Regions from separate parts of the Paenibacillus sp. CH40 genome, predicted to be linked through region 1. Evidence: riboswitches for the same ligand, from Rfam matches in the RefSeq annotation. Region 1 holds a riboswitch; each other region holds the start of a gene.
The links. Region 1 has a riboswitch for cyclic di-AMP ahead of NLX73_RS23780 (C40 family peptidase). Riboswitches for the same ligand answer to the same signal wherever they lie in the genome.
Positions count from the first base shown of each region.

Region 1 (7,935 bases):
ATAGCCTACAGCGTATGATCCTCGTATATGAAAGTCCAGATTATAGGAAGCACTAAACAAAGAGGCACCAGCTGCATAAAAATGCGGCGGTGCCTTTGTTCATATAACATATGCATAATCAACCTTCATTCGAGCTTGAGGTAGGACTGATGACTTGTGTCCCGTTCTGATATTTGCGGAGAACAGATATTTCAACACGACGGTTTTTGGAGCGTCCTTGACCATCTTGATTGCTTGCCAATGGACGATACTCGCCATAACCGATGGATACAAACTTGGTTGGATCGAGATCTGGATTGAGCAACAAGATACGCAAGAAATTCAGAGAGCGCTTGGCGCTCAAATCAAAGTTGGACGGGAACTGGCTGTTGGAGATCGGTACATTATCCGTATGACCCGATACGATAACATCATAGCCAGGGAACTGCTGGAGCATACTAGAAATAGACTTGGCCAGCTTTCTTGCTTCCGGCTTTACTTCGGCCTGCCCGGATGAAAACAGGGCATTATCACTAATGGTGATCATTAGTTGCGATTGGTTTAGCTTGGTATTCAGCAAGGGGGTCAGGCCGTTATTTTGAATATATTGATCCATCTGTTTTTTAAGCTTTTTTAAATCTTCTTCTTCCCGCTGGGCAAGCTGTTTTTGCAGTTCAGAGGTAGAAGTAGCTTTCGATTTTAAGGGTTGTGATACTTGTTCTTTATTTTTGCCCATATCCATGGATTGTGACGACGGATTCGCAGCTGAGTGATCCAGTACACCAGTGCCGCCACTAAAAGCTGCACTCAGGGATTGAGCCATAGTTTCAAATTTTTTGGCGTCGAGCGAGCTCATACCGAATAAGACAATGAAAAGAGCCAACAGAAGGGTCATTAAGTCGGAATATGGCAACAGCCAGCTTTCGTCAGCATGCTCTTCATGCGGTTCATGTCTCTTTTTACTCACTGGAATCGCCATCCTTCTGGGTCATCGTAGCCCGTTCGGTCGGAGTCAGGAAGATCGTCAGTTTCTGACTGATGGCAATTGTCGATATCCCCGATTGAATGGAAAGCAGACCTTCGACCATCATTAATTTAAGCTCCACTTCTTTTTTGGATAACCGTTTCAGCTTGTTGGACATCGGATGCCACAGGACATAACCTGTAAAAATACCGAGCAACGTCGCAATGAAGGCTGCTGCAATGGCATGAGAGAGCTTTTCCATGTCACTAAGGTCAGCCAGAGCGGCGATCAGACCTACAACCGCACCGAGTACCCCGAGCGTTGGAGCGTACATACCGGCTTGGGAGAAGATCAGTGCGCCAGAGCGATGTCGATCCTCGGTAGCATTGATATCCTCCATCAGAACGTCCCGTACGAATTCCTGATCATTGCCGTCAATAATCATTCGCATGCCGCCACGCATAAAGGGATCGTCGATTTCCTCTACCTTAGACTCCAAGGCGAGCAGACCTTCACGACGGGTAATGGATGCCCACTCGGTAAACGTACCGATGAGCTCTTTGCGGTCTAACAGTTTTTGTTCGGTGAAAATAACCTTGAACAGCTTCGGAATCCGTTTGATTTCTGCCATCGGGAAGGCCATAAATATACTCGCTGCCGTTCCGACGAAAATAATCATGTAAGCAGCGGGATTATTGACCAAATTGACGACCGGAGCGCCTTTTAAGATCATCCCGACGACCAGTGACACAATCCCGAGCACAAGTCCGATAATGGTTGAAATTTGCATGATACACCTCATCCATGAGAATAGATTTTGAATCCTTTCATGCCGCCGGGGTCGTCCTTGCCCCAAGCGCGTCATTACAAGACGGATTATAGTATTTATCGACAAAACTCTCTTTTTTGTTAAGTGCGAATTTCCGGTATAATAAGGTGATTATGTATTGAATAGCGAAACCATTGGAGGAAATGGCATGGGAGTAAAGCATGGGCGTGAGTATGAACAAATTTTGAACGATTTGACAGAGGCTGTGGGGCGCATCCCAGATAGCTATGAATTTTTTGAGATGGAAGCAGAAGATTGGGACAGGCTGGACCCGGCGGGACGTCAGGAAGTCAATGAAGCTTTGGCAGAAGACTTATTTTATGCACTGGGTACAGAGCCCACAATCACTGTAGGGAGTAGCGTTGTGATCTATGAGCCGGAGCAGCATCGCATCTATGTACTTATTGGGGACGAGGAGCTGACGTCAGTCCCTTTGATTTGAGGTCCGTCTTATGGATTTATCAACGGGGCCGTGGTAATATGTACACCAATATATCGTAGTTTTGGCCGTATTTAAGCGGTCGAAAGGCTTCCGTATAAACGGGGAGGAGTTCGTAACATGCCTTTTACACAAGAAGAGATTGAAGCACATCTGGAGAAACTGGAGGGCTGGGAACTGGAAGAAGGACGTTGGATCGTTCGAAAATATAATTTTTCCAGTTTTATGAAAGGGATTGCATTCGTGGATGAAGTTGCCGCTATATCTGAAGCATTCAATCATCATCCATTTATTACGATTGATTATAAGACCGTGACTCTGCGTTTGACCTCTTGGGACGACGGCGGTATTATGGCCGTGGATATTAAGGAAGCCCAACAATATAATGAAGCTTTTGAAAAAATGCGCAGCAGTCATTGAGCTTGTAATGATCTGTCGTATGATGATAAAAGCGCCTTCGCTATACAACATCGTGGTTGTATGCCGAAGGCGCTTTTATCATAGAATCTGGGTTGGGTGCTCGGGACGATATACCATACAATAAAATGGTTTTTTGCCATCAGGAGTCTGGCGTTCATAGGTATCTGTAAGCTCAAATCCAGCCGCCTTGTAGGCCCGGATAGCGCGCCCATTCCAAGTGAGCACCTCTAAATCAATTTCATTCTTCGGGTTGCGTCGTTGAGCTTCCTCTGCAATGGCACGGACAAAATCAGAGCCTTTGCCATGTCCGCACCTGTCAGGATGCATTCCAAGACCTAGCCGGGTCACACCGATCATAGGAAAATATTGAGCAAATCCTGTTAGCTTGTTCTCTTCATCCAGTACGGCAACATATTGCTCTTGGCGAAGCGTGGGACTTCCAAATTCGACTTCAAGCGCCTTCATTTGTTCCCAGGGGAGCCAACCGTATATGTTATAAGGTGGATCATAGTGCCACTCACAGATTGCAGCCGCTTGATGCTCGTCCATCGGTACGATCCGATAGTTGGATATTAAGGCCGGCATGTGTTCCATCCTCCTTTTACACAGGTACTTCAATCATTAACAACAGATTGTAGACAAGTTGCAGAGGAATGGCAAGCGTGTTTATTTCATACCTAAGTCGGGTATACATTCAATAAGAAGGAATTACTGCTCATATGCTCCCCCAGCGGTGACGGTAAAACCGACGATGTTCGCTACAATTGAAACCTTTTGAGGTCTCAGTTCGTCAGTAAAGATAATAATTGCTGATGTTGTGGACATAAAAAACCGCAATTCGATTCCGGCCAGAATCAAATTGCGGCTAGGGTTAGCTTGCTGTGCGTTAGTTATTCTACGTTATCGTCATCAGGAATGTCTGAAGCTACAGAATGGTAAGCGTCTGTGCTCATAATTCTTTTTGCACCGACATAGCGGTTAGCGTAATAATTTTCGTTCAGTGAGCTAACTACTACACCACGTGAAGTCGAGGAGTGGGCAAATTTCCCTTCACCTACGAAGATACCTACATGGGAAATGCCTCTTCCTGTGGTGTTGAAGAACACCAGGTCCCCAGGTCTCATTTCATCGCGGGATACAGAAGATCCCATTTTGAATTGTGATCCAGATTGATGCGGAAGTTTAATTCCCAGTTTGTTGTATACGTACATTGTGAAGCCGGAGCAATCGAATCCCTCGAGTGTAGTGCCTCCGCTTCTGTAGTTCGTTCCTTTGGCATCTTGGATGACCTGGTCCATCTTAGAGTCTGCATATGCACTGCCGCCACCGAATGTAAAAGATGTAAAGGCAATGGCAAGACCCATAGCTGCGATCGTTAGCTTCTTCTTCAAAAAAAATATACCCCTTCCAATGCCTGCGAGGTTAGCTTAAGGATTCGGTAGAAGGTTCCCCTATGACCACTCTGTTGCGAGATCAATTCACCCAAACTGGTTCCCCCGCTTCCTAGGTGCCAGGAATTAGGCTTAACTTAAGATGTGCACCTTGGAGAGCAGTATTCACAGAAACGTTATTTTTGAGATAAAGGTTACAATAAAGATTACAAAGTTGTTACTATCAGTTCACTGCGATTATTGTAACAAAGACGGCTGGCTTTGGCAAATGTTTCATTGCAAAAAGTTACAAAAAAAATCTGCTCCTAATGTCCCAGGAACAGATCTTGTTAACAGTATTCAGTTATGTGTCGTTTGCGCGGGTATGAATCAAGGTTTTTCGACAGACGGAAATGAAGTAAAAAAACATAAAGGCAGGGCTTAGCTTCTACTAGAGATATCGGTATGCCATAGTCTGTACTGCGAACTGATATGCCACAGCCTGACCAGACTAGTAACAAAATGATACGATTGCTGGAGAATGAGCGCCAGCATGCCAGTCCAAATCATCGCCACGGTGCCAAATAGACCGAAGACCAGCAGCACACAAGCACCGAGCAAAAGGGATATACCGACAGCTGGGAGGAGCTGGCGAAAGAAGGCGAGCAGGGACGATAGTATGGCGTGACCACCGACAGTACCCAGTTGCATATACAGGATGCACTGCCGAATGAACCATCCGTATGCCATCCATCCAATGACATAGGGCAATAAATGCAGCAGATAAGAGGAAGATTGAAGTGCTCCTGCTACAATAGGGTAGAGTCTCGGTACTACCCAAAAGGCGGGAAGCAGCAGCAGTCCCAACTCGATGGTGTAATACAACAGCGACGACATGCCATGGCGTTTCATACCCTTGAAAAAGGACAGGCTTTGCGGTTCAGTCGCATCGGTATGCAGACTTTGATATATTCCGGCTCTAATGAAGGGAGTGATCAGTATACGTAGTACAGTCGCCCCTAGTAGTATCCACAAATACACATGTACTTCCCGGCTGTCCATCAGAGCAATCTGACTCTCCATCCAAAATAAGGTCTGTCCCAGCTCGTTTTGACCCTGATCAGGATAACGGAGCAATAGCGGGATAACGGCAGACTGCACCAGCCGATAGAGAAACACCCCCCACAGTAGTCGATACAGAAATAAAATGATAACGATATAGAATCGTATGCGCACCAGCGCCCAGCCCTCTTTTATAACAGTCCGCATCTATAGACACCTCACCATGACAGACTTCCAAGCAGTGTCTCCAACAGCTTGGTTACACTTACACTCCAACGGGTTTGTTGCTTTTCGTCCAATTCGGCTTTTAGGCTATTGTTAATATGCTTGTTCTCCAGTGCAATGGTATATAGGGGATCAAGGGTTACATAGGAAACGGGAGAAGTACTTTTGATCCGAAAAGTTGTGCTTTTGCCCGCGCCGTCCCAAGCCTTGAATATCGTGGTACCATCCTTGAAGGTAAATTGGACAGGGATCTTGGGATAATCCGCCCCTTTTTTGCTGACCGTCACGACTGCTTCATATCCATTCTCCAGCTTGTGGTTTGTGATGTGATCCACTGAAAAGTCCGCCATCTGGCCGTCATATACATACTGTTCAAAATAGTGGCTCCATGAGCGTCCGGTGACTCTCTCCACGATACGTTGAAAATCCAGTGAGGACGGATGCTTAAATCGGTACGTCTGGACGTAGGTCCGCATAATGCGATCCATTTTTTTCATACCCACCTGACGTTCAATGCCCCGTAGTACCAGCTTGCCTCGAGAGTAGGCATTTTGCGCGTACTCAGCAGCTGAGCCGTACTTCCATGACTCACGGTTTAGCGGCTGTGGGGAGGCTACCTGTCCCGATTGTAATGGCAAGTTAGGGGTAAGCCCATATTCTTGCTCCATAAGCCGCTCCTCTGCATAGGAGGTGAAGCCTTCATCCAGCCACGGCTCCTCAAATTCATTATTGGCTACCATTCCGTAGAAATATTGATGTCCAATCTCATGAACTAATGTCCGTTCCAGACTATAGCCAGGATTCAGATTACCCGCAGCAGCGGCCGTGATGAGTGTCGGATACTCCATACCGCCGGCTCCATTGCCTGATTTGGGTGGAACCACGATGGATAGGGTGGAATATGGATAAGGCCCGTACCATTTGCTGTAGTACGAAAGGGCGGCCTTTGCTGCGCTCATATAGCGCCCTTTGAGCTCCTTGTGCGACGGGTCAAGGTAGAGCTTGATTTTGACACCAGGGACTTCAGCAGAAGAAAAGGGTTCTTCTACGGTTACAAAGTTGGGTGAAGCGGACCAGGCAAAATCGTGTACATCATCGGCATAAAATTGATATATTTTTTGGCCGTTCTGTCGGACGGCACCACGGGTGGGAAATCCGGTCGCTGCTACGATATGAGTTTCAGGCACCCGAATCCGTACGCTGTAAATTCCAAAATCGGCATAAAACTCGGAGTTACCATGATACTGGTGGAGGTTCCAGCCCTCCTCGGCGCGTCCACGCTGTCCTGCAGTCTCGTAGACGCTGAGCTTCGGGAACCACTGTCCTGCCATTACAAAATCATCTGTCGCGCCCATACGAGCGAAGATGGCGGGCAGTTTTACCTCAAACTTCATATATAATGTGATTTCTTCGCCACCTCGTACCGGCTTGGGTAGACGCACCTTCACGAGCGAACGGTCGCCTGCGTTACCGTCATCTGGCTGCACATATTGGATGCGGTGCATGAGAGATAAGCCGTCTTCTGTTTTTAGTTCAGTCAGCGTCATGGAGCCAAAGCCGTCTTTGGGCATGGTGTCTCCGCGCAGCTTTCCACCGGATTCCTTCATAAAGGTAGTTTCCATGGAAGAAAAGGCATTCGGGTATAGATGAAGATACAGATCATTCACGGTTTTCTTGCCCGGATGCTTCCAGGTCAGTGTCTCAGTGCCTCGCAAAACCTGTCCTTTTTCCAGAGACACATCAATGTGGTACTCTACCACCCTCTTGCTGAGGATTTCTGTAGCGGGCTGTGGAGGGTTCTTGGGCAGGTCAGGCAGGATGTTTGCCCCTAGAGGCTTGCCCATATTTGGGGCAAGCGCAGACTCAGACAGGGACCCGTATAGTGGTTGGCCTATGGACTGCGGGTCGGATTGCGGTTGGGGCTGCCAGGCAAACCATAACGTCCCTGCGAGGAGACCGAGGGCTAGTGTAGACAATAAAACGATTTTAGTGCGTGCTGGGGTCATACAATGGATACCTCCCGTTGACAAGCATCTACAGCATGTATATGTTTGCTTTCAGGAGATTATTAGTTAAAATATTTATAGTGTAGAATGAGTGTGAAGACGGAAAATGGAGGTCTAGTGACGCATGAGTGAAAATCAGCCGGACGGCAAAAAACAGATTGCACTGAACATTGTCAGTGGCAAGAGTAAACATAAGGGTTTCGGCGCAGGCTCAATCGACCTGAACAGCATGTCTCCGGTTATCATTGACCGAGGAGAGGCGAAAATTGATATCGGTGCCATGCATGCCAAAAGTAAAGTAGAACGTGGTATCAAGTTCTCTACGAATAAAGAGGATGTACCGAACGGACGCCAAGTATGGCTCGTATGGGTAGCCGTGGATCGTACGCCCGAAGGGCGTATGTACGGCGGTGCCACCGCCTGCGAGATGCTGATTGACGACGAAGCCAAACGCGGCTGGAAAATCCTCGCCGATCACGTCAACCGTATGGATTACGCGCTCAAGCGTCGTTTCATGCTGGATGATCTCGGCAGTGAAGATAAAGCAGCGCTCAAAAGCCTGCTAATTTCGCATAACGAGGAATGGTGGGACGCTTCGCCTGAGGAATTGAAGCAGGCGCTGGAAGGGTAGGCCCAGCGTT
Region 1 is NZ_JANAVQ010000013.1:42,668-50,602, reverse strand. Features, by position in the region: gene motB (flagellar motor protein MotB) at 119-946, opposite strand; gene motA (flagellar motor stator protein MotA) at 939-1,733, opposite strand; gene NLX73_RS23795 (hypothetical protein) at 1,921-2,214, shown strand; gene NLX73_RS23790 (4a-hydroxytetrahydrobiopterin dehydratase) at 2,332-2,631, shown strand; gene NLX73_RS23785 (GNAT family N-acetyltransferase) at 2,710-3,216, opposite strand; gene NLX73_RS23780 (C40 family peptidase) at 3,522-4,022, opposite strand; cyclic di-AMP (ydaO/yuaA leader) riboswitch at 4,028-4,165, opposite strand; gene NLX73_RS23775 (hypothetical protein) at 4,443-5,270, opposite strand; gene NLX73_RS23770 (M1 family metallopeptidase) at 5,282-7,294, opposite strand; gene NLX73_RS23765 (YwhD family protein) at 7,419-7,925, shown strand.

Region 2 (7,935 bases), on a different contig from region 1:
ATATCGCCAAGGAAATCGCCAAAGATTTGGATGCGGAGATGGTCCCTGAGGACATGAGTTTTGACTCTTTGCTGCCTGCTTTGCAAAGTGGTCGTGTAGACTTGGTACTGTCCGGTATGACACCGACGGATGAGCGGAGAAAGAGCATTGATTTTTCAGATGTATATTATCGCTCCAAGCAAGTCATTATGGTACGCCCAGAGGATAAAGACAAATATCCTACGATGGATACTTTGAAAGGCGAGAAGATTGGGGCACAAAAAGGGAGTATTCAGGAAGAAATTGCTCAAAAAGTACCCAATGCCACTGTAACCTCACTGGACAAAATATCTGATCTGGTACTCCAGCTGCGGACCCAGCGTATCAACGCTGTTGTGATCGAAGATACGGTTGCTAAAGGATACACGTTAGATGGTACCGTAACACTTGCCAAGGCCGTGCCTGAGGATGCCGGAGCAGAAACAGCTGTAGGTATACGCAAGGGGAACGCAGAATTGCTTGCCTCTGTAAATAAAACGTTGGCTCGCCTGAAAGCGGACGGGTCGATTGAGAAGTTTTCCACAGAAGCGAGCGCGCTCTCTGCAGATCGACAGGTTTCTTCTAATAACATCGTAGATATTTTTTGGAAATACCGCAGTTTTTACGCTACGGGTATCGGCTACACTCTGTTGCTGTCTGCACTCGGAGTACTGTTTGGATTTATCATTGGTCTGATCGTATCCTTGCTGCGGATGAGTGGTATACGCATCATTGAGTGGTTAGGTACCACTTATGTGGAGATCCTGCGTGGCACACCTATGCTGGTACAACTTATGATCATTCACTACGGAGTTGCTTTGACGCTGGGTGTCAATTTTACCCCACTCCAGTCTGGTATAATCACATTGTCTCTGAATAGTTCAGCATATCTGGCTGAAATTTTCCGGGCAGGTATCCAGGCAGTAGACCGTGGACAGATGGAGGCTGCCCGTTCGTTGGGTATGGGACGCGGTAAAGCTATGCGTCATGTCATTTTGCCGCAAGCGTTTAAATCTATTTTGCCTGCTATCGGTAATGAGTTTATTACGATCATTAAAGAATCATCCATTATTTCGACCATTGGGATGGTGGATATTATGTATCAGGCCCAGGTCATTAAGAACATCACCTACGAAGGATTAAGTCCGTTCGTAATCGCAGCCGCTATTTATTTTGTAATGACATTCAGCTTGTCTAAGCTGCTGGGTTTATGGGAAAGGAAGTTGAGAGCCAGTGATCACCGTTAAACAACTGCGTAAATCGTTCGGTAAGAATGAAATTTTAAAAGGCATTGATATAGATATCGCCAAAGGTGAAGTCGTCGTCATCATCGGCCCCAGTGGTTCGGGGAAGAGTACGTTTTTGCGTTGTATGAATCTGTTGGAACAGCCTACAGACGGAGAGATTTTGTTTGAGGGCGAGCCAATTACAGCTCGTGGCCATAATATTAATGTAACCCGGGAGAAGATGGGGATGGTGTTCCAGCATTTTAATCTGTTCCCGCATAAAACAGTGTTGCAGAACCTGACACTTGCCCCAACACAGGTTAGAAGACAGTCAGGGAAGGAAGCGGAAAAAATTTCGCTAGAACTCTTGCGTACCGTAGGGCTTGAGGATAAGAAGAATACCTATCCGAACCAGCTATCTGGCGGTCAGAAGCAACGTATTGCGATTGCGCGTGCTTTGGCCATGCAGCCGCACGTAATGCTGTTCGATGAGCCGACTTCTGCATTGGACCCTGAAATGGTTGGAGAGGTTCTGGATGTAATGAAGAAGCTCGCCGAAGGCGGCATGACAATGGTAATCGTGACGCATGAAATGGGCTTTGCCCGCGAGGTAGGCGATCGAATCATCTTTATGGATAACGGTCAAATTGTGGAGCAAGGTACACCAGAGCAGGTATTTGGTACTCCAAGCCATGATCGCACCCGTGATTTTCTTGCCAAAGTATTGTAAGGAAGTGCTGATATAATCTATAAAAAAAGCCCTCCGTTTGACGGAGGGCTTTTTTTCTTTTTGTCACCATTTCCCCATACTTTCGTAACAAATATCGATTTCTTGATGACAAAATTGTAACGAGTATAGTATGATGTTCAAGGTTCCCAACATTTTCATGCGGATAAGGTTACAAAATTGTGATATTATGCAGTAAGCCAAAACTTACCGGGACAGCATGCGGTTATGACAAACGCTGAATGCTGGGTCCAAACTATGGGAAGTGCGGGGGACGTAACAACGGCAGTCATTCCGATACGTCATAAAGACGATGTGGAATATGCCTAGGGGTGAATTGCACAAGCATAGGGCTTCTCCTGAGTCCGAATCCGACAGCTAACTTCGCAGGCATAACAGAGGAGGTACATATCTTTGAAACATCTAAAACATATTGGTAAAACGATGAAATTTGCGGTGCTTGCCGCAGCTATTGCAGGGTTGGCACAGACAGCTGGAGTAGCGGATGCTGCTTCGCTTCACACTGCCAAAGAGGGCGATACCTTCTTTTTGCTTGCTCAACGTTATGGAGTATCGGTAGACGAGCTAACGAAGGCGAACCCAAACATTGCTTCCAACAATATATATGCAGGTCTGCAAATTAAGGTGCCTGGCGAAAAAAGTGTGAAGGCAGCTTCGGATTCGAAGCCGCAGCTTCTTACGGAGAAAGCACCAGCGAATGAGGGGCCAACGATTGAAGCGTGGGGCAAAACATTCAACTATAGCAAAATAGTTGACGTTAAGGCTTCAGCGTATTCTGCCGCAGCCGACGAGAATGGTAAATGGGGAGCAGTGGACTACTACGGCAATCCGCTTAAACTAGGTACGATTGCGGTAGACCCGAACGTCATTCCGATGGGCACGAAAGTGCTGGTTACAGGCTATTCCCACCCAGGTTTGCCGGATCATTCTTTTGTAGCTGTCGCTCGCGATCAGGGTAGCGCCATTACAGGAAAGCGGATTGATATCTTTATTCCTGGCAACAAATCATTTGTGAACGACTTTGGATTTCAAAATGTGAAGCTGTACGTTATTGATAAATAGCATTGTACGTATATACGGTTTAATTAAACATAATATATATTATGTAAACTTAATGTCTGTATCCTACCGCATATAACTAGGTCGGACTCTTATCAGGTCTTATCCATAAAAAAGGCTGTCTTGACGAGCAGAAAACTTCTGCTGGTAAGACAGCCTTTTTACGTTGCTTTAGCTTGCAGCTCAATCATAAACATATGGTTATTTCCGTTCCGATGTGTGGAGTAGCCGGGGGACTGTCACAAATTTGTATCCCTTAGCTTTTAGAGAGTGAATTAGGCCCGGCAGAGCTTGGACAGTGCCTTGCAAGTTGGAACTTTGACCTCCACCTGCGTGCATTAAAATAATAGAGCCAGGCCCGGTAGCTGGGATCACATTGCGCTGAATTTGTGTTTTACTTAATCCCTTCCAATCGAGAGAGTCTACATTCCAATTGACAATCATATAGCCATGACGACGTGCCCATTGGATTTGAGGCTCCGTGATTTCACCGTAGGGTGGACGAATCAACTTGGGGCGAAAACCTGCGCTTGCTTGTAAAATACGTTCTGTTTTTGTAATCTGGTTGCGAAAGCGTTCTGGTGTGGCCTTCCTAAAATCTGGATGAGTATAGGAATGGTTTCCTATAGCATGGCCTTCACGGATAATACGGCGTATGATCCCCGGATGCTTTTCCGCACGGTGACCGACGATGAAAAAGGTGGCTTTGATGCCATTGGCGTGTAATACGTCCAAAACTTGTGGCGTATACCTAGAATCGGGCACATCATCAAAGGTTAGGGCAATTTGGCGGGTGTGTGGGCCGCACATTTTAAAAATGTCTGCATGTTTTTTACGCAGCATTGCTAATGTAGGAGTTGCTCGATCTGTGCTCTGAAGTACAGAAGAAGCAACAGCTGCTTCCTTGGGATGGGGCGTTCCGGTGTTGGGAGGCGCATCCGCGTGAACGGGTAAACTTGAGAATGCTAGTAACAGTGCCAAGCATGGCAACACTCCCCTGTACGGCATATGTATCCCCCCCTTTCCGTGCAGTGGTACCAAGTGGTGCTCTCGACTATTATGTACCTGTCTTATTAAAAATATGCTGGTAACCAATGTTCGGCTCATAAACGACTGAAAAAGAAGTCCACGATGAAACGATTATCAATGAAGATGATGGAGCTAATCGTACATATTCTCTTAAACATGACCGAAAACAGGAGCATTTTCGCAAGTTTTAGCCTTACAACGAATTCGGTATACTGTGACAGCTGGTGTATAATGGGGATGCAATTCATAATTATACAGACATGGAATTGAAGGAAGGATGGATAAAAGTGACCGACTTGTTTACTCCTTATCAATTAAAGGGGCTTTCTTTAAAAAATCGGATTGTCATGCCCCCGATGTGCCAATACAGCGTGGAGGCCAAGGACGGAAATCCAACGGATTGGCATCATGTCCATTATGTGAGCCGGGCAGTAGGAGGCACTGGACTTATTATTGTGGAAATGACAGCGGTCCATCCAGATGGACGTATTACGGATCGTGATTTGGGTATTTGGAGTGACGAACATATTCCTGCATATCGTAAGATTGTAGAGGAAGTCCACAAGTATGGTGCCAAGATTGGTATTCAACTAGGCCACGCTGGACGCAAGGCTGAAGATGCTGAGCAACCTGTGGGTCCGTCCACGATTCCTTTTAGCGAACGCTTTAAAAAGCCGCACGCCTTAAAGACAGCTGAAGTCAGGGAATTGGTCCAGGCATACAAAGAAGGCGCGCGCCGCGCGGTGGAAGCCGGTTTTGATACGGTTGAGATACATGGCGCTCACGGCTATCTGATCCATCAATTTCATTCGCCTTTAACAAATACCAGAGAAGATGAATATGGGCAGGATTTGTCACTGTTCGGTGTTGAGGTCATACATGCTGTTAAAGAGGTTCTTCCTGCTGATATGCCTGTGCTTATGCGGATATCTGCCAAAGAATACGTCGAGGATGGATATAATGTGGAATACATAACAGGCGTAGGGGAACGATATCGTGATGCAGGTGTGGATATTTTCCATATTTCTTCTGGTGGTGAGGGTCCGATTGGTTCTGGCGGAGGCCCGTCTGCGCGTGCCGGCTATCAGGTGGATTTGGCTCATACCATCCGTGAAAAGCTGAATGTACCTGTGATTGCTGTTGGCTTACTGGATGATTATGAGGACGCCCGCCGGGTTGTTCAGCAGAAAGAAGCTGATCTGGTAGCAATAGGGCGTGCCATGCTGCGTGATCCCTATTGGGCGCTGCATGCATCGCGGGAGCTAAAAGTACAGGCCGACATCCCAGAGCCTTACTTGCGCGGTTTTTAGATATTTTTGAAACCCTCTTTGCAAAGCTTGCGTAAACATGTGTACAGAGCTTAAAATTTAAGCATTCAACTCTAGGAGGAACTTCACATGTCTATTTTCAAACGATTAAGAGATCTTACGATGTCCAACATTAACGCCATTATCGACAAGGCAGAAGATCCAATTAAAATGACGGATCAATACATTCGTGATATGCAAGAGGACCTGGAAGATGCAGAGAAAGCGGTAGCCGCTCAAATTGCTATTGAAAAGAGGTTCAAACAGCAATACGAAGAACAGGCTGCTTTGGTAAAGAAACGTGAAGAACAGGCACATACCGCTGCAAAAGCACAAAATGTAGATCTGGCCCGTCGTGCGCTGGAAGAAAAGAAATCTGCTGAACAAAAAATGAACGAGTTCAAAGCTGGTTACGAACAGAACAAAGCTGCAGCCGATAATCTTCGTGGCAAGCTGGATGAAATGCGCAGACAGCTGACAGAAATGAAAAACAAGCGCGAAACACTGGTTGCCCGTTATAATGCAGCTAAAGCGCAAACCGAAATTAACAAAGCTATGAACGGTTTTAGCTCTGATACGGCAACTGCCGGATTGAAGCGTATGGAAGAAAAAATGCTGCAAGCAGAAGCACGTGCCGAAGCGAGCAACGAAATGTCCTCTAAGGAAAAATCGTTGGATGAGGAGTTCAAAGAGCTGGATAAGAAAAGCGCCGTGGACGATGAGCTTGCCGCTTTGTTAAAGCAATACGAAAATAAATAAGAACATTTTAGCAATGCCACCAAGTGTGATTGCTCAGGAAGCGAAGGAGAAACGTTTTCTCCTTCGCTTTTCCCTGCCTGGAGGCGCAAAACATTATATGAAGGTCAAGAAGATGTGGAGGATGGTATGAAATGCATTTTTTAGAAACGATGAAAGCAATGCTTGTATGGACTGGTGCGGGGGCTATTTTGATCTTCGTATTAATGTATGTCGACTCTTTATTTACGAAGTATAAGGATTTTGCCGAAGTGAAAGCTGGAAATATGGCCGTAACGGTACGAATGATTATGAAGCTGGTTGCACAAGGCTATATTTTGTCAGGGTCTATCGCTACAGCTAATAATTTGCTCGAAGCGCTTGTGTATTCTGTGATCGCCTTTGTCATCCTGCTTGTTTTGGAAGTTATTGTACGTCTGCTGTTGCGGTACTGGGCTCAGTTTGACCTGGATAAAGGTACACAGGAAGGTAAAATTGGTTTCGGTCTGTTTTCAGGAGCGCTGCATCTAGTTGGCGCCTTGATCATTACAGCATGCTTCTAGGCTAAGAAAGGCAGGAATATAACCATGGGTGTGTGGAAACGAATTTCAAATCTATTTGCTAAGCCGGAGCCGCCAAAAGCAGAGAAAAGCATGCTTCACTTAAATCCAGGTGATATCTGTGAAGTGTCGCTTGTTACCTATGAAGTGGTAGGTCGTGTACATAATCGTGCCCGAAATGCCGTTGTTTTGACGCTTCAGGATGGTAATCAAGTCAGTTATCTTCATATTGAGGAACGGGAAACACTGCAATTCGGACTATATCAGGCCATCGACGGCAGACTTGACAACCCCGAGGAAGTGCCGACCATTTTAGAGCTGGATGATACAACGTATCATTTGGAGGAGCAATATTCTGGGCAAGTTACCGTCATGGGCCGTGCTCCTTTCCGACAGGGTGGAGAGCAGCATGTTTGGCAGTACCAGTCTGATGATTATCATCTGTTGCGGGTAGAGTGGCAGGACGGTCGCTTTATGCTTTATGAAGGAGAAGAAGTGATTACCGGAGACGTCAAGGTTATTCGGGCAAGCTAGGAGAGGGTTACACATGAGCAAACGCACCTGGCAGTATGCATTAAAGATCATGGTGGCGCTGAGCTTGTTCGTATCCGTTTTAAGCGGCTGCGGCGCGCCAAATGTAAAAGATACGTATCCGCTGGAATCGGTTAGTGGCAGCGGAAACTCGACCTCGTATGTATACCGGGCAGCTGGTAAGACAGTCCCGGAAGTAGCGGAGGAATTGAAAGAACAGCGTACACCGGAACAAATGTCACCGCAGAGCAATGAGCGGATGTTTCTGGTATATAGCGATGAGTGGTACCATTTGCAGCAAGATCCAGCTAAGAAGGAAGATACACTCATTGAAATTGACAGTAAAAAGTATGTCGAACAAAATTACAGTTCAAGCTTTCTAAAAGGATACTTAACCGCAACTGTGCTGGATGCTCTGTTTGATTCGTTGCGTGGTTCAGGCTCCTATCGGGGCTACTCCAGCAGAGATGTATACCGACCTTCTCAGGGCCAATATCGTGCTCCTACGGTGCAGGAGAAAAAAGCGATCCCGCCGATTACGGTGGAGCGGAAAGGTTCGGTTACCCGTAGAGGAAAGAACTCGGATTCCAGTGTTGGATCAAGCGGAAGTCTGTTCGACAGAGGGTCCAGCAGTTCACCGAGCAGAGGCTCGATTTCACGTGACCGTAGCGACAGCGGTGGTTCCAGCATATTTGATTCGCCGCGTAGATCTTATAGTAAGC
Region 2 is NZ_JANAVQ010000001.1:1,173,580-1,181,514, forward strand. Features, by position in the region: gene NLX73_RS05160 (ABC transporter substrate-binding protein/permease) at 1-1,265, shown strand, start outside; gene NLX73_RS05165 (amino acid ABC transporter ATP-binding protein) at 1,252-1,974, shown strand; cyclic di-AMP (ydaO/yuaA leader) riboswitch at 2,205-2,379, shown strand; gene NLX73_RS05170 (3D domain-containing protein) at 2,386-3,054, shown strand; gene NLX73_RS05175 (polysaccharide deacetylase family protein) at 3,253-4,059, opposite strand; gene NLX73_RS05180 (NADH:flavin oxidoreductase/NADH oxidase) at 4,368-5,390, shown strand; gene NLX73_RS05185 (PspA/IM30 family protein) at 5,478-6,146, shown strand; gene NLX73_RS05190 (DUF350 domain-containing protein) at 6,278-6,685, shown strand; gene NLX73_RS05195 (DUF4178 domain-containing protein) at 6,710-7,216, shown strand; gene NLX73_RS05200 (DUF4247 domain-containing protein) at 7,230-7,935, shown strand, end outside.
Region 2: another riboswitch for cyclic di-AMP. It lies ahead of NLX73_RS05170 (3D domain-containing protein); the one in region 1 lies ahead of NLX73_RS23780 (C40 family peptidase).

Region 3 (7,935 bases), on a different contig from region 1:
ATATCAGGAAAATGGGAATTATACTCAGGAAATAAGAGATATCTATGGAGAAGTAAGCAAGGGGGATTCTGTGTGAAAGCAGCTGTACAAAAAAGCTTTAGTACCAGTGAAGAAGAACGGGGAAAGTTGTATCTTGTTGCGACACCTATTGGAAATCTGGACGATATGACCTTTAGGGCGATTAACACCTTAAAATCATGTAGTATTATCGCTGCTGAAGATACACGGCAGACACGCAAACTGCTCACTCATTTCGAAATTACACCGGATATGCTCTTCAGTTATCATGAACATAATAAGGCTGCTAGTGGGCCTGAACTGATACGTTATATAATAGAAGGAAAAAATTTGGCACTGGTTAGCGATGCAGGTCTACCGGCCATTTCTGACCCTGGTTCGGATCTGGTCAAACTGGCACTGGAAGCGGAAATTAGCGTCATTCCTATCCCAGGAGCAAATGCGGCACTATCGGCTTTAATTGCCTCAGGACTGGATACAGAAAGGTTCACCTTCGCTGGCTTTCCACCACGGGAGAAAAAGGACCTAGAGAAGCTGTTGCTATCGTTTCAGGTATCTCACGGCACAATTATTTTTTATGAATCGCCTCATCGTATTGTGAAGACATTGATGGTGTTGAAGGAAACATTAGGTTCACGCAAAGTGGTGCTTGCGCGTGAGCTGACCAAGCTGCATGAGGAATGGGTGCGGGGAACCGTGGAGCAATGCCTTGCTAAACTAGAGGAGAATCCGCCGATTGGTGAATATTGTCTGGTGGTTGAAGGGAAAGACGAAGAGGAAGAGGAACAGGAACGTCAGGCATGGTGGCAGTCTTTATCTTTGGAGTCCCACGTCGCACATTATGAGGCAGAGGGACTCACACGCAAGGATGCAATGAAGCGTACAGCCACAGATCGTTCAATCTCCAAGAGAGATGTTTACAACGCACTCTTATGAATATCTGCCTAAACAAAAAAGGGCCTTCCAACGGTTGGGTTCAAACCGTGGAAGGCAACAAGGAGTATATATGAAAAAGGTTAGAATTAACAATATCTGATAAGTCTATTATATACTAAAATTCTCAGTTTGTCACAGGTGTTGGGATTTCAGAAATGCAATCTTGGCAAACAATTTTTCCTTTGAAGTAAATTACGTTCTCAGCATTGCCGCAGAAGATACAAGCTGGCTCGTATTTTTTAAGCATGATGCGTTCGCCATCAACATAAATTTCCAAAGCGTCTTTCTCTCCGATTCCCAGGGTACGGCGCAATTCGATTGGAATAACAACACGTCCGAGCTCGTCAACTTTTCTTACAATACCAGTGGATTTCATCATAATAAATCAGGCTCCTCTCGCCGTTTAAAATAATATAAGTGTCATGATTCGACAAAATTTTCTCTTTTCTGATATTTACTATACCAACGATTCCCAAAACAGTCAACCTTAAAAATGTAGTAACAGTCTGATTATGCAAAAGTATTTAGATTAAAGAGCTTTACTTGTGTGTATTGCCTTATCTCATTGATGATTTATTCAGTTTGTCGATTTGGAAATGTCGAAAAACTATAATTCGACATATTACGACAAAGAATGTCGAATGAGGGAAACCATTTAGGATTTTATTGTATTTTAATCCATTATTCCGAATATTAAAGGAGCTGATATCTTGCACCAGCCACTCAGTGAAGAAAAAGTTTTTAAAGACCCGGTACATAATTACATCCATGTTCAGGATACTGTGATATGGCGGTTGATCAACACGCCGGAGTTCCAACGTTTACGGCGCATACGGCAGTTAGGAACGTCGTATCTTACGTTTCATGGAGCGGAGCATAGCCGGTTTTCACACTCATTGGGCGTATATGAGATTACGAGAAGTATTATTTCTCAATTTGAACGTGGAGATTTCCCGGATTGGCCGAAGGAGGAAAGACTGGTTGCTCTGTGTGCAGCTCTATTGCATGATGTGGGGCACGGCCCATTTTCTCATTCAATTGAGGAAGCCTTTCATATGAACCATGAGGATTGGACATGCCGCATTGTACTGGGAGACACGAAGATCAACGCCGTGCTACGGCAAGTCGACGAGAAGCTTCCACAAAAGGTGGCTGCGGTTATAGCCAAAACGTATGATAAACCGATTGTTGTCAACCTGGTAACCAGTCCGCTAGATGCCGATCGTATGGATTATTTGTTGCGGGATGCTCACTCGACAGGTGTCAACTACGGCACGATTGATTTGGATCGTATTTTACGACTGCTGCGTCCTCATAATGGGAGAATTGTTGTGAAGGAATCAGGTATGCATGCAGTAGAAGATTATTTAATGTCACGCTACCAGATGTATTGGCAAATTTATTTTCATCCTGTAACACGCAGCTCGGAAATCCTTTTACGTAAAATTTTCAAGCGAGCAAAGGAATTGTTTAAAAACGGATATGAGTTTGGATTTCTGCTGGACCCGTTGCCGGATCTGTTGAAAGGAGATCTTACAGTAGAGCAATATCTGATGCTTGACGAGTCATTAATCCAGACCGTATTTAGCCAGTGGAAACGAGAAAAGGACGAGATTTTAAGTGATTTGAGCAGCCGGTTTATGGACCGTAGATTGTATAAATATGTAGAGATTGAAAATATGGATACAGATACCATTGACAGTATTCGAGAAGCTTTGAAAGAGGCCGGTTTGCACCCTGAATATGATTTTGAAATTGATTTTCCGACAGATCTTCCTTATGATGTGTTTCGGCAGGGTGGCTCGACGGACAACCAGATTTTGCTGCTTGGACGTCAGGGCGAGGTGAGTGAAATATCCGAAGTTTCGGAAATTGTGCGCTCAATAAGTGGTATTCACCGAGGGAAATATCATATGTATTTTCCCCAGAATAAATTGAACGCGGTAAAAGACAGGCTTCCTGCCGAAATAAGGAATTATTTTGTCAAAGAATAGACAACTATATAGAAATGTAAGTAAAAAAAGGAGATGTAAACCTTGGATTTATTCGACACTCATACTCACTTGGATGCGCCACAATTTGACGAAGATCGTGAAGAAGTTATAGCACGTGCTGTCGAATCAGGAGTAACGCGGATGATCAATATCGGATTTAATCGTGAGACCATTCCATCCACCATGAAATTGGCCGAGACGTATGATTTTATTTATGCGGCAGTTGGATGGCACCCACAGGATGCTATTACAATGCAGGAGGGCGATCTAGAATGGATTGCATCGTTATGCAGTCATAAAAAGGTTGTAGCCATCGGGGAGATCGGTCTGGATTATTACTGGGATACATCACCGAAGGATGTGCAGCATCGGGTGTTTCGAAATCAAATTGGTCTGGCTCGTGAGCTCAAGATGCCCATTGTTATTCATAACCGGGATGCACATGAAGATATTGTTAAGATTTTGCGCGAGGAAAAAGCGAGTGAGATTGGTGGAGTCATGCACTCCTTTTCGGGTAGCTGGGAGACAGCCAAAATGGTGCTGGATATGGGATTTCACCTTTCCTTCGGTGGTCCAATAACGTTCAAAAATGCCAAGCAGCCAAAAGAGGTGCTCGCACAGGTGCCGCTGGACCGTCTGCTCATTGAAACTGATGCTCCCTATCTGACGCCTCATCCGTTTCGTGGGAAGCGAAATGAGTCTGCACAGGTGAGACTGGTAGCAGAGGCTGCAGCCCAAATCAAAGGGATTACAGTGGAGGAAGTAGTGTCAATAACGACCCGAAATGCCCTGGAACGATTTTACATTCAATGAAAAAGTGAAGAAATCGATCAAAATAAAGAGATAGACGAAGCTAATCATGAATTTGTTGCAGGAAACTCGAGAATATTACAATATTTTAACCGAATATTTTAAAAAATGTACTTGAAACCTGCTTTACAACATGCATAGAAACAGGATATCATCTTTTCAGTGAATTGTTGTTTGAATGTAAACATCAACAAGTCATTTCATGAACCAGTCTCGCTGAGTCCCTTTTACAGGGAACGGGGGAACCGATATGGCTTACAGTACGTCCGGCGTATGTGCAAGAAGGGAACGTCTCTTCCGCCAGCCGGCTCGACCTAAATTCTTTTCCCGGATGGGATTGAACAGGTGGAGGAGCCGTATTTCGATTTCTTTCTGGGTCTTCGGGGTGAATGTGAAGGCGACCGCCATGAGCGGTTGACCCAAGCTAGGGCGACTCTCTACGTCCGAACCCGACAGCTAACCCCGTAAGCGTAACAAGAGAGAAGCCATCTCGTGCATGAGTTTTCCCGCATATTCACACATGCCGGAAGCCACGAAAGAGCTCTCTAGTCTCTTTCTCTGGCTTTTTTTGTTGTGAATAAAAGAAAATCTGTCATCATACTGTGGTTAAACAGGGGAGGACAGCATGCCGCGAAGACGGGTACATGGTGCAGGACAGTCGTAGTTTGGGCTTGTCTTGTAGAAAATCTGTTATAGTCACGTCAAATCTCAACTATGTCTTACTCCAGACGGCGGGCTATGTAAGGAGGACGGAGGAAATGGGCATTTTCCAAAAAAAGGATACCCATGAGTCACGCTCATCCAGCATGTCTTACGTATTGCGTTGGAAGCAAGAGAATGTGCGCCAGGCTGCTTTGGTTGCTATTTTTCTAATCGCGCTAACGATTATGATTTCAATTCTGATGTACACGCAATCTAAAAAACAAGTCTTTTTTGTCATCGATGGCAAGGCGTCTGCGGTAGAAACCCGGGAATCCATGCTTCAAGATTTGCTGAGCGAGCATTCCATTTCACTTCAGCCGCATGATACAGTTTCCATGCCGCTAAATGGAGCAATACAGGATGGCGATCGCGTAGTCATTAAACGTGCCAATCAGGTTAAAGTATCTTCAGGCAATGAGACGAAAAAGCTGTACACAACAGAAAATACAGTAGAAGGTGCCATTCGTACCTCGGGCTATAAATTATCATCAACGGATAAAGTTTATCCTGCGTTGGATGCCTCTGTTTCGTCTAACATGGACATAAAAATCGTCCGTGTGAAGAAACAGCAGGTCGAACAGAAAAAACAGGTGCCTTATCAGGTCATCAAAACGGCCGATCCGAGTCTTTATAAAGGCGATAATCGGGTCATTCAAAGCGGCAAATCGGGTGTGGTCGTCCAGCACGTTCAAAAGGTATATCATGATGGAAAGTTGGTATCCAAACAGCTGGTTAACAAGGAAGTTGCACAGAACCGTGTGGATAAAGTCATTGCGGTAGGAACGAAGAAAAAACCGGTCGTTCTTGCTGCTTCCGTCGGTCCCAATGATGCGGTTAAGGCAACAACGGTTAGTTCGGGCAGTGCTGTCCGTAAAGCAGGCGTAAATTTTAAATATAGCAAAGTTTTACAAAATGTCTCCATGACGGCGTATTCCTCACAGGAGCCAGGTATCGGTACACGTACTGCATCCGGCGCACGTGTCACGGAAGGACGCACCATCGCGGTCGATCCGAGTATAATTCCAATCGGCTGGTGGGTGTACATCGAAGGGGTGGGCTTCCGTCGTGCGGAGGATACCGGTGGCGCGATTAAAGGCCACAAAATCGATGTGTATTATGAGAGTTTGAGCCGAGCCAACCAATTTGGTCGTAAGCACGGTAAAACCGTATATGTTATCGGACCGGTAAAGCCTGAAATCAACTAAAACAGGTTGTGTATGTTGAGGGCAATGCGATAGTATTAACAACATAGTTATGCCATGCTAAGAAGAGGATATCCTCTTCTTATTTTGTTTTCAAAAGCAGGGAAAGATAAATATAGCTTGCTGTGTAGCAGTGGAGGGAAACGCAAATGATCAAGGAAGTGATCGTGGTAGAGGGCCGGGATGATACGGTGGCCATTCGCCGCGCTGTTGAAGCGGATACGATAGAAACTGGCGGCTCCGCCATTAATAAAATGACGCTGCGTAAAATTGCATTGGCGCAGGAGCGGCGGGGGGTCATCATTTTAACCGATCCCGATCATGCAGGGGAGCGCATCCGTAAGATTATCGCTTCCAAGGTACCCGGCTGCAAGCAGGCCTTTATACCCGAGGCAGAAGCGACGCGTAAAGGAGATATTGGCGTGGAGAATGCCTCACCAGAAGCGATCAGACACGCTCTTGCACGGGTCCATACGACAGTGGAAGGCGCCGACCCGCTGATTGAGTGGGCGGACCTGATTGATGCTGGACTCATCACCCATCCCAATGCTGCTGCACGCCGTATGGCCTTAGGGAATGTGCTGGGTATTGGTTATTGTAACGGAAAGCAGCTACATAAACGGCTCTCTGTATTTCAGATCAGCCGCGAGGAATTTGCCGGGGCGCTGGCACAAATTGAAAGTGAAGGATTGTGATGTCCGTATGACAGGGATTCAAGATATAGCAACACCGCGGCGTACGAAGGAAATTATTCAACGGCACGGTTTTTCGTTCAAAAAGAGTTTGGGACAAAATTTCCTGATTGATCAAAATATTCTCAATAAGATTGTAAATGCTGCTGGATTGGATGAGACGAAGGGTGCACTTGAGATCGGTCCTGGGATTGGCGCTTTGACCGAGAAGCTGGCTCAATCGGCCAAGGCAGTTACCGCTGTCGAGATTGACCAGCGGCTGCTGCCAATTCTCGAAGAGGTGTTGGCCCCTTACGAGCATGTGAAGGTACGTCATGGAGACGTGCTGAAGCTGGATTTGCGAGAGGTGTTCGCAGCCGATTTTGCAGACGTGAGTAAAGTAAGTGTCGTGGCTAATCTGCCGTACTATGTTACCACACCGATTCTGATGAGGCTGCTGGAGGACAAGCTCCCTCTGGAGAATATCGTCGTTATGATCCAAAAAGAAGTGGCTGAGCGCATGGCTGCGTCTCCTGGAACGAAGGATTACGGCAGTCTGAGCATTGCAGTGCAATATTACAGCGAACCTGAATTAGTCTGCACTGTGCCGAATACAGTATTTATTCCCCAGCCAAATGTGGAGTCTGCAGTCATCCGGCTGCGTGTACGGGAAGCCCCTCCGGTGGAAGTGGTGGATGAGAAGCACTTCTTTGAAGTGGTTCATGCTGCTTTTGCCCAGCGTCGTAAAACCATTTCCAATAACTTAAAAAGCCGTTTCTTCACCAAAGAGAACAGGGACACGCTGGAGCCGCTGTTGCAACAAGCTGGTATTGAACCCTCCCGTCGAGGAGAAACGCTAAGTATTGAGGAATTTGCGCGTCTCAGCGCTGTGCTGTTGGAGGCAGGTATATCCTAAGCTGGAACCAAACTGTGCATTCACCCATACGATATAGGAGGGGTGATACAGTGTGATGAGTTTAGGAGACTTGGTCGTTCGGAAATCGTACGGCGGAGATGTCACGTTTCGTGTTGAGGACATCCAGCGGGATAAAGCGATCATTAAGGGAATAGAATTTCGGCTGCTGGCCGATTCCCCGGTGAACGATCTGGTCAGAGTGCCTGCAGACCAGATTAGTGGTAAGACTCAGCAGGCCCACATTAAGGCTGGTGAGTCTCTTAATCTGTTGCAACGGGCACGCCAGCAGCAAGCTGCTCGTAGTCAGGCAGCTCTGGTAGGGGACTGGAGTGATCCGGTTGAGTCAACGTATTTTGAAATGCCGGGAAAGGTTCTTCACCTGGATGGAGATCCCAGCTATCTGAAAAAATGTCTCAGTTTATATGAACAGCTCCGTGTTCCTGCAGAGGGACATCACGTTCACGAATCGGCAATGGCAGACACGTTGTACCGACTGCTTCCTCGTATCCGTCCGGATATCGTAGTCATTACTGGACATGACGGTGTGCTGAAGCAGCCACAGCCTTACGATTTGTACAGCTTGAAAAGTTATAAAAATTCGCAAAATTTTGTGGCGGCAATTCAGGTAGCAAGACAATATGAACGTCATCTGGATTCGCTGACGATTGTAGCGGGAGCGTGCCAGT
Region 3 is NZ_JANAVQ010000012.1:9,007-16,941, forward strand. Features, by position in the region: gene NLX73_RS23245 (tRNA1(Val) (adenine(37)-N6)-methyltransferase) at 1-76, shown strand, start outside; gene rsmI (16S rRNA (cytidine(1402)-2'-O)-methyltransferase) at 73-954, shown strand; gene NLX73_RS23255 (AbrB/MazE/SpoVT family DNA-binding domain-containing protein) at 1,079-1,333, opposite strand; gene NLX73_RS23260 (HD domain-containing protein) at 1,665-2,948, shown strand; gene NLX73_RS23265 (TatD family hydrolase) at 2,991-3,761, shown strand; cyclic di-AMP (ydaO/yuaA leader) riboswitch at 3,963-4,245, shown strand; gene NLX73_RS23270 (resuscitation-promoting factor) at 4,517-5,665, shown strand; gene rnmV (ribonuclease M5) at 5,812-6,357, shown strand; gene rsmA (16S rRNA (adenine(1518)-N(6)/adenine(1519)-N(6))-dimethyltransferase RsmA) at 6,365-7,249, shown strand; gene yabG (sporulation peptidase YabG) at 7,305-7,935, shown strand, end outside.
Region 3: another riboswitch for cyclic di-AMP. It lies ahead of NLX73_RS23270 (resuscitation-promoting factor); the one in region 1 lies ahead of NLX73_RS23780 (C40 family peptidase).

Region 4 (7,935 bases), on a different contig from region 1:
AATAATAGCGTTTTCAATAGTAATATAACATATAAATTGACAGTTTCCGACAGGAAATGTCCAACAAGGTGTCCCTTATAAGGAAAAACAAAAGTGTGAACATCTTGTGTCGCTTTCATGTTACTCCTTTTCGGCTTATAATGGAATTGCAATATACGTATTAATTATTATGTCTTTTTTGCATATAGAGAGGAAGTGGATGATTTGTTTGAGGATTTGAACGCTTTTGCCGTCATTGTCGAGCAGTCCAGCCTGAATAAAGCCTCCAAACTGCTGAATCTGTCCCAACCTGCCCTGTCTCGCAAAATTGCGAAGCTGGAGGAAGAGCTGGGTGTGAATCTCTTTGATCGTCGGGGCAAACGGCTCGAAATTACGTCCACTGGCCGATTTGTTTATACATTCGCGCTAGAGCAACGGCAACGACAGCTTCGCTTCTTACAAAAGCTGTCCCAGCACAAAAATGAAGCCCAGAGTATGCTTACACTCGGGGCTAGTCTCACAACACTCCAAACGACGCTGCCTACCCTCGTCGAAGCTTTCATGAGCAAGCATCCTCAAACCGAGCTAAAGCTGCTCACCGGTAAAACCCATGAAATCGTCGCCTTTGTACGTGACAAAAAAGCAGACGCCGGTATTGTCGGGTCTGCCATTCATGAAGCCGGACTGCGTTGCATTCCGCTATTTGATGATCATTTGGAGCTCGTTGTTCCCATTGGACATGAATTAACCGTCAAGACAGGAACGGCCTCGATGAAAGATCTGCAAGGATTGCCGATGATTATTTTCTCCAAAGGAACCTGGTACCGCAGTCTGACGGATGACTTGTTCCAGCGCAGCGGCATCATGCCGGATATCCGCATGGAAATCGACTCCTTCGAGGCAATTGTACGCCTGCTTCCAACCTGTAAGGCTTCTGCCTTACTACCCAAATCCTATTTGCGCAGCGAACTATTACGGGATAATGGACTCACTGCATTATACTTGCCCGATTTGAAGGAGACACGCCGAACGACCTCCCTCATTTACTCGGAGACGACCGATCTCGGTCCGACAGCACGACGCTGGATTAGCGAGACACGTGCGTCGTTTGCAGGCTACCGTATGGTGTAGAGGGTTTAATCCTCTTCATTAACATTAACAACCTCATCCTCAAAGCGACCGATATTGTCATTCGAGCCGATGATGACCATAATATCGTCTGCTTTTAGCCGATCCATAGCCGTCGGTGCGATCAGGATACCGTTCGCCGTATGAAGCGCCACGACGCTACAACCAAAGCGGGTACGGGCATTTAGCTCTGCTAGCGTTTTGCCATTCAGACATGCAGGTACATTGAGTTCCACAATACTGTATTCCTTAGACAACTCCAAATAATCGAGCAAATTAGGCGTGACTAGCTGGTGAGCCACCCGGATACCCATATCCCGTTCTGGATAAATAATCCGGTCCACACCGAGCTTTTCTAACGCACGCCCGTGCAGCACAGATATGGCTTTGGCTACAACTTTTTTCACACCCAGCTCCTTCAGCAAAATGGCGGTGAGGATGCTTACCTGAATGTCATCACCAATAGCAACAATGCCACAATCGAAATTACGGATGCCCAGTGATCGCAACGAGTCTTCATCGGTAGCGTCCGCCACGACAGTATGTGTCAACATCTCACTCATACTGTCCACAACATCCTCATTCCGGTCAATGCCTAGCACCTCGCACCCCATATCCACCAATTGCAAAGCCAGGCTTGAGCCAAACCGCCCCAAGCCAATAACTACAAACTGCTGCGTTTTCATATCTACTCGAAAACTCCTTATCTGAATCAATTTCATAAATGAGGATTTTGCAAAAATCCCATAAGCGACTTCCAATGAAGAAGATATAGATCGAAATGATTTAGTTCGTCTATATCTTGACTTCGGAGCGACTGGTATCGAATTTTGCAAAATCCTGAAATGATTAAACCAACGAAATGTATATGAAATGATTCATCCTATAATCATTTTGCCTTCCGGATGACGATATAATTCTTTACCCTTTTTCGGCCCCAGTGCATAAGCTAGCGTGAGTGGCCCCAGTCTACCTGCAAACATCGTCAGGGTAATCACCAGCTTGCCTATGACTGTCAAATCAGGTGTAAGCCCCATCGACAGCCCCACCGTACCAAACGCAGACACCGTCTCAAACAAGATCATCAGAAAATGATGATCTTCGGTTGCCGACAAAATCATGGTCACCCCGATCACGAACAGCAACCCCAGCAGTGTAATGGTCAAAGCCTTGTAAATTCGTCCCTGCGCAAGTCGGTACTTGAACAGTACAATATCTTCCCGCCCCCGCAGCATCGAAATCACCGCTCCAATGAGCAGGGCGAATGTTGTGGTCTTAATCCCGCCTCCAGTGGAGCCAGGAGAAGCCCCGATAAACATAAGTATGATGATAAAAAACTGCGTAGCCTGCCGCAAGCCTGCAATGTCCAGCGTATTGGCACCTGCGGTACGGGGGGTAACGGACTGGAATAAAGATCCCAGCAGTTTACCACCCCAATCAAGCGAGCCGAGAGTCTTCGGATTCGTAAACTCAAATACAAAAATCACGAGCGTGCCGACTACAATCATAGCGCCCGTCATGCTGAGTACCACCTTGGTATGCAAGGACAGTCTCTTGCGCTTGCGATATTCTGCCAAGTCTGACATCACTACAAAACCAATGCCGCCAGAAATAATTAGAAACATTGCGGTAAAATTAACAATCGGATCATATACATAACCTGTCAAGCTGCGAAATTCACCGAATAAATCAAAACCAGCATTGTTAAACATGGAGATGGCATGCCAGATTCCAAAATAAATCGCCCTGCCTACGGGCATATCAAAGGACCAGCGAACCGAGAATATCGTAGCGCATACGCCTTCAATAACCAGTGAGTACAGTAATACCTTACGGATTAACCCGACAATTCCCTCTACAGAAGTCTGATTCATCGCTTCCTGCAAGATGAGACGCTCCCGCAAGGAAATCCGACGCTTGAACACCAGTGCAATCAAGGTAGCCATGGTCATAAAGCCAAGACCGCCGATCTGGATCAGCGCAACGATGACAACTTGACCAAAAGTGGTAAAAAAGAGGCCGGTATCCTTTACGACAAGCCCGGTTACACAGGTCGCAGAGGCGGCAGTAAACAAAGCGTCTATAAACGCAAGTGGCTTTCCTGTTGTATTGGAGATCGGCAGCATTAACAATAAGCTACCTATTAGAATGATAATGGCAAAGCCCGCAACGAATATCTGCGGTGGAGAAAGCCGAAGCCAGCTTGCATTGGGATTCATCTATTCATCACTTCTCTCCTAATCCTTAAAACTATAAAAACAGTGATTTAATACGGTGTAAGCTCGCTACGCGTTCCATTTGATCTTTCGATCGTCGTTGCCCCTGAATTTTTTGATTTTTCCAAACCTTAGTTAACTATAATTAGCATTCCCTGAATACAGGAAGAATGCATGTCAAGCACTACTCGGCCCCCTGTGCTATTGGCGGGCAGTAGCGAAGGGGGCAGAATTGTTCTGAAGAAGCGAAGCGTTTGCCTTTATCTCCGGATTTTAACCATTAGAGGGGGTATACAATAAAAAAATCCGGGGATAACAGCAATCGGAAGAATAATCTGCACCCGCAGCGGTCTAACCAATCCAAACACTTTTATACGCACAAAAAAAGACACCGGAAAACCGAGTGCCTGACTTGGTTCCTGCTCATAGCCTACGAGGTTAGCTGACGGATTCGGGCAGCACAGTATGCCCTATTTACACTTCCGATCCAGCAGGATCGGTTGTAAAATTCACCCCAGTAACATGGTTCCCCCGTTTTCCCATAGAAATTCGGCTCAACTGTATATCATTACCTATGTATTTCATAGGCATTGCCTCAAGATTATAATCCTTCTATATCCAGATCACAAAACCAATTTCGCCGAAAAAACGTGAAATTGGCTTTATTTTGCGAATGGGCATCGTTTAATCGCAGCTTATCTAATTTTATTGGAACTTTAAAGTGCTTTCACTCTATTTTCATGAATATCGCTGGTCTGTTGGCGGGAACCTGTGCAGTATGATATCTTTAATGGATGTTCTTATTTACAGATTAAGGAGGAAACTCATGAATCCTATCGGGAAACCGGTCGTGCTCACGGCCAACTTCAAAAAATTAGGCTTGCTGGGCGGGATTGGCCTGATTTGCTTTTTTATCTTTCAATTGCTTATTCCCTCGCTTAGCAATCCGAGTCCAGAATCAGTAATGAACGCAAAGGTCATCAGCAAACAAGAAGCGGTCATACACGCATTGGACTTCGCCCGCTCCGAGCTGGGCTATACTGAATCACAGCCTGAGGAGCCCGTCGTGACCTATCAGGCCGAAACAGATTTGTACGGTTATTTATCTAGAGAAAAACTGCTTCAACAGTACGACCGTACATGGAAAAAGAGTTACCCTTACGAAACCTTTCGGGTCGATCTGCCTGAATCCTCAGCGAAGAGTAAACTGCAAATTCATGTGGATTTATCCACTGGCAAGGTCGTTAGCTTTAAACGGATCACCTCCAATACCAATTACACACAGGCTGATATTTCTACGGATGAACAAGCACGTAATAGGCTTGTACGTGTGGCTGAGGACGGCATGACCCTCGAAGCCAAGGAGCAGGCGGCCGCAGTATGGGTCAAGCGCTTTGGCTTTAAGCCGTCGGATTTGAAGCTTGCGACCACTGAACAAGAAGGCGGATTAAAGTATACCGTAGACGATAAAAAAATCGGCGCCTCGGTACTTACACTGGCTTTTACTTTTGAAGACGGTGATGTTCGCTCCTTCACCCAAAGCTTTTCGGCCCCGTCGTCCTATACCGATTATATCGAAAAGCAAACATTTTGGGCGAATTGGATGACCTATGCGGGTTATGCCCTATTTAGCTTTGTGCTGGGTGTACTTGCCATTGTGTATGCGTCACTCACCCGACGACATACTTCATTTGTTCGTGGCATTGTTCTGTCCGTTATATACTTTATTGCTAGTATAGCTGGGACCATGAACATGCTGCCTTTATTGCAAGCAGAAGCAGGCGGTAAGGGCATGCTTATATTTCTTATGGTTTTCCAGATTGGTGTTACCTTTTTCATGGCTGTAGCGCTCTACTTCTCCTTGGTCGGCGGTGACGGGCTTATGCGTCAGGTTGGACTGAATGCATGGCCGCGTGCAAAAGAGCCGGGCTACGGGCTGTATGTGCTTCGCAGTATGTATGTTGGCTACTTGTGGGCCTTTATTTTACTCGGGGTACAATCCATCTTATTCTTTATACTGGAGCGCACATTTAATACATTTTCCACCACAGATGCCACGCAATCCCCTTACAATATGGCTTATCCATGGCTACTGCCGATTATGGCCTGGATGGCAGGTATTGGAGAAGAGACTGTCTACCGTCTGTTTGGTATTCCGATGGTCAAAAAAATAGTGAAAAACACTTTTGTTGCGTGTCTGATCACCACGCTGATTTGGGCACTGGGACATACGCTTTATCCGATCTATCCGGTGATTTCCAGACCTATTGAGCTGACTTTTCTTGGTTTGCTGTTCAGTTTTGTGTTCCTGCGTTACGGCTTTATTGCCGCCATGTTCAGCCACGTTATTTTTGACAGCATTCTAATGGGACTTAGTGTGATGAGTCTGGGAGACACTGTGAATGTGAGCGCTGGTCTATTCTGGATCTTACTTCCAGCCATCGTGGGTTACATCATTTATTGGTTTAGTCCTAAAAAGCCAAATCGAATTATGTTTGAACCTATAAAAAAAGAGGAGCCGTATTCTACGACTCCTCCTCCCGAAGGGCAGCTATAATCTGACGCGCAAGCTTATCCCCAATAGAGAGAGGCCGGAAGTCTTCGACACTGGCCTCTCTTATTTTTTTGAGCGATCCAAAATGCTTAAGCAGTAACTTACGCCGTTTCTCGCCGATGCCTGGAATAGAGTCCAGCCGGGAAGTTACCATAGATTTGCCGCGTTGCTCGCGGTGGAACGTGATGGCAAAACGGTGAACCTCGTCCTGAATCCGTTGCAGTAGATAAAATTCTTCGCTATTGCGTGCAAGTGTCACGGCCTCAGAGGACTCTCCCACTAATAGTTGGGAAGTTCTATGTTTGGCATCCTTCACCAGTCCACACACAGGAATGAACAAACCCAGCTCATTTTGCAATACATCGGTCGCCGCCTTAATTTGTCCACGTCCACCATCGACAACGATCAAGTCGGGACGTTCCAAATTTTCCTTAAGCACACGTTCATATCTACGTCGGATAACCTCACGCATTGTTTCATAATCATCGGGTCCCTGCACAGAACGGATTTTATATTTTCGATACTCCTTCTTGGCAGGCTTGCCATCAATAAACACGATCATGGCGGAGACTGGATCGGAACCCTGGATATTGGAGTTATCAAACGCCTCCACCCGGTGCAAGCTATCCAGTCCAATGGCACGTCCGAGATTGCTTGCAGCTTTGGATGTCCGTTCCTCATCCCGCTCGATCAGCTTAAACTTCTCATCCAAAGCAACACGTGCATTTTCCGTCGCCATGCCTGTCATTTGCTTTTTCAGTCCACGCTGCGGTACAAGTACCTTTACATCCAACCATTCAGCCAGAGCGAGAGCCGCCGTACTCGGGTCCTCCAGTCCACCGGATAGTTGGGTTTCTGTTTCCTTTACTCCGGTATCTTGGTCACCAACTTGGTCTTGATTTGTTGCTGCTGCATAAGTTGCCCGTTCTTCAGCCACCAGCAATGAGTCAGCAGAAGGCTCTGTCTCCGTTTGTATCGCTTTCTCATCTGTCTGTCCGGTAGCATCGGTTGTAGCTGCACTGTGGAGTACAGTTTCTGCCGCAACCGGTTGATCGACATTGACCTGTTCGGCCTGCATCAGCTTAGGAGAATCTGGCAGCAATATTTCTTGCGGCACTGCCGGGTTGTCACTATAATATTGCGTCACATAGGACATAAAATCACTGTAAGCTTCACCGTAGAAAGGAAAAGTCGACATATGGCGCTCGATCATTTTACCTTTGCGGACATATAGGATCTGTACACACATCCAGCCCTTATCTACTGAAAAACCGAATACATCTCGATCCTTCGCATCCGATGTGGTGATTTTCTGCTTTTCCATCATCGCGTCGATGCTGATAATCTGATCTCGCAGCTCCTTGGCCCGCTCAAAGTACAATTCCTCTGCGGCCTCCTGCATTTTACGCTGAAGATCCTTTTTAATTTCCTCATGTCCCCCGCTCAAAAAGGAACCAATCTCCTGACCAATCTGGTCATACGTTTCCTTCTCGACCTCTTTCACACAAGGCCCCAAACATTGATGCATGTGATAATACAGGCACACTTCCTTGGGCATTACACCACACTTGCGTAACGGATACATACGATCCAGCAGCTTCTTCGTCTGATGTGCCGCGTAGGAATTGGGGTACGGTCCAAAATATTTTGCTTTATCTTTCAGAACGCGACGGGTCACCTCCAGCTTGGGGTGTGCCTCGTTCGTAATTTTCAAATACGGAAAAGTTTTATCATCCTTCAATAGCACGTTATAACGCGGCTGGTACTTTTTAATGAGGTTGCACTCCAAAATGAGCGCCTCCATATTACTGCCTGTAACGATATATTCAAAATCACGGATATCGGAAACCAGTCGCTGCGTCTTGCCGTTATGGCTACCTGTAAAATAGGAACGGACCCGGTTTTTCAACACTTTGGCCTTGCCGACATAAATAATGGTGCCTTCGCTATTCTTCATCAGGTAACAGCCTGATGCATCCGGCAGCAACGCTAATTTATGCCGTATGTTCTCCAGCGCCTTTTCCTGATTCTGCAAGTCCTCCGCATAAGGTTTCATTC
Region 4 is NZ_JANAVQ010000005.1:124,201-132,135, reverse strand. Features, by position in the region: gene NLX73_RS16515 (LysR family transcriptional regulator) at 205-1,110, shown strand; gene NLX73_RS16510 (potassium channel family protein) at 1,116-1,793, opposite strand; gene NLX73_RS16505 (TrkH family potassium uptake protein) at 1,986-3,326, opposite strand; cyclic di-AMP (ydaO/yuaA leader) riboswitch at 3,736-3,888, opposite strand; gene NLX73_RS16500 (CPBP family intramembrane glutamic endopeptidase) at 4,150-5,880, shown strand; gene uvrC (excinuclease ABC subunit UvrC) at 5,849-7,933, opposite strand.
Region 4: another riboswitch for cyclic di-AMP. It lies ahead of NLX73_RS16505 (TrkH family potassium uptake protein); the one in region 1 lies ahead of NLX73_RS23780 (C40 family peptidase).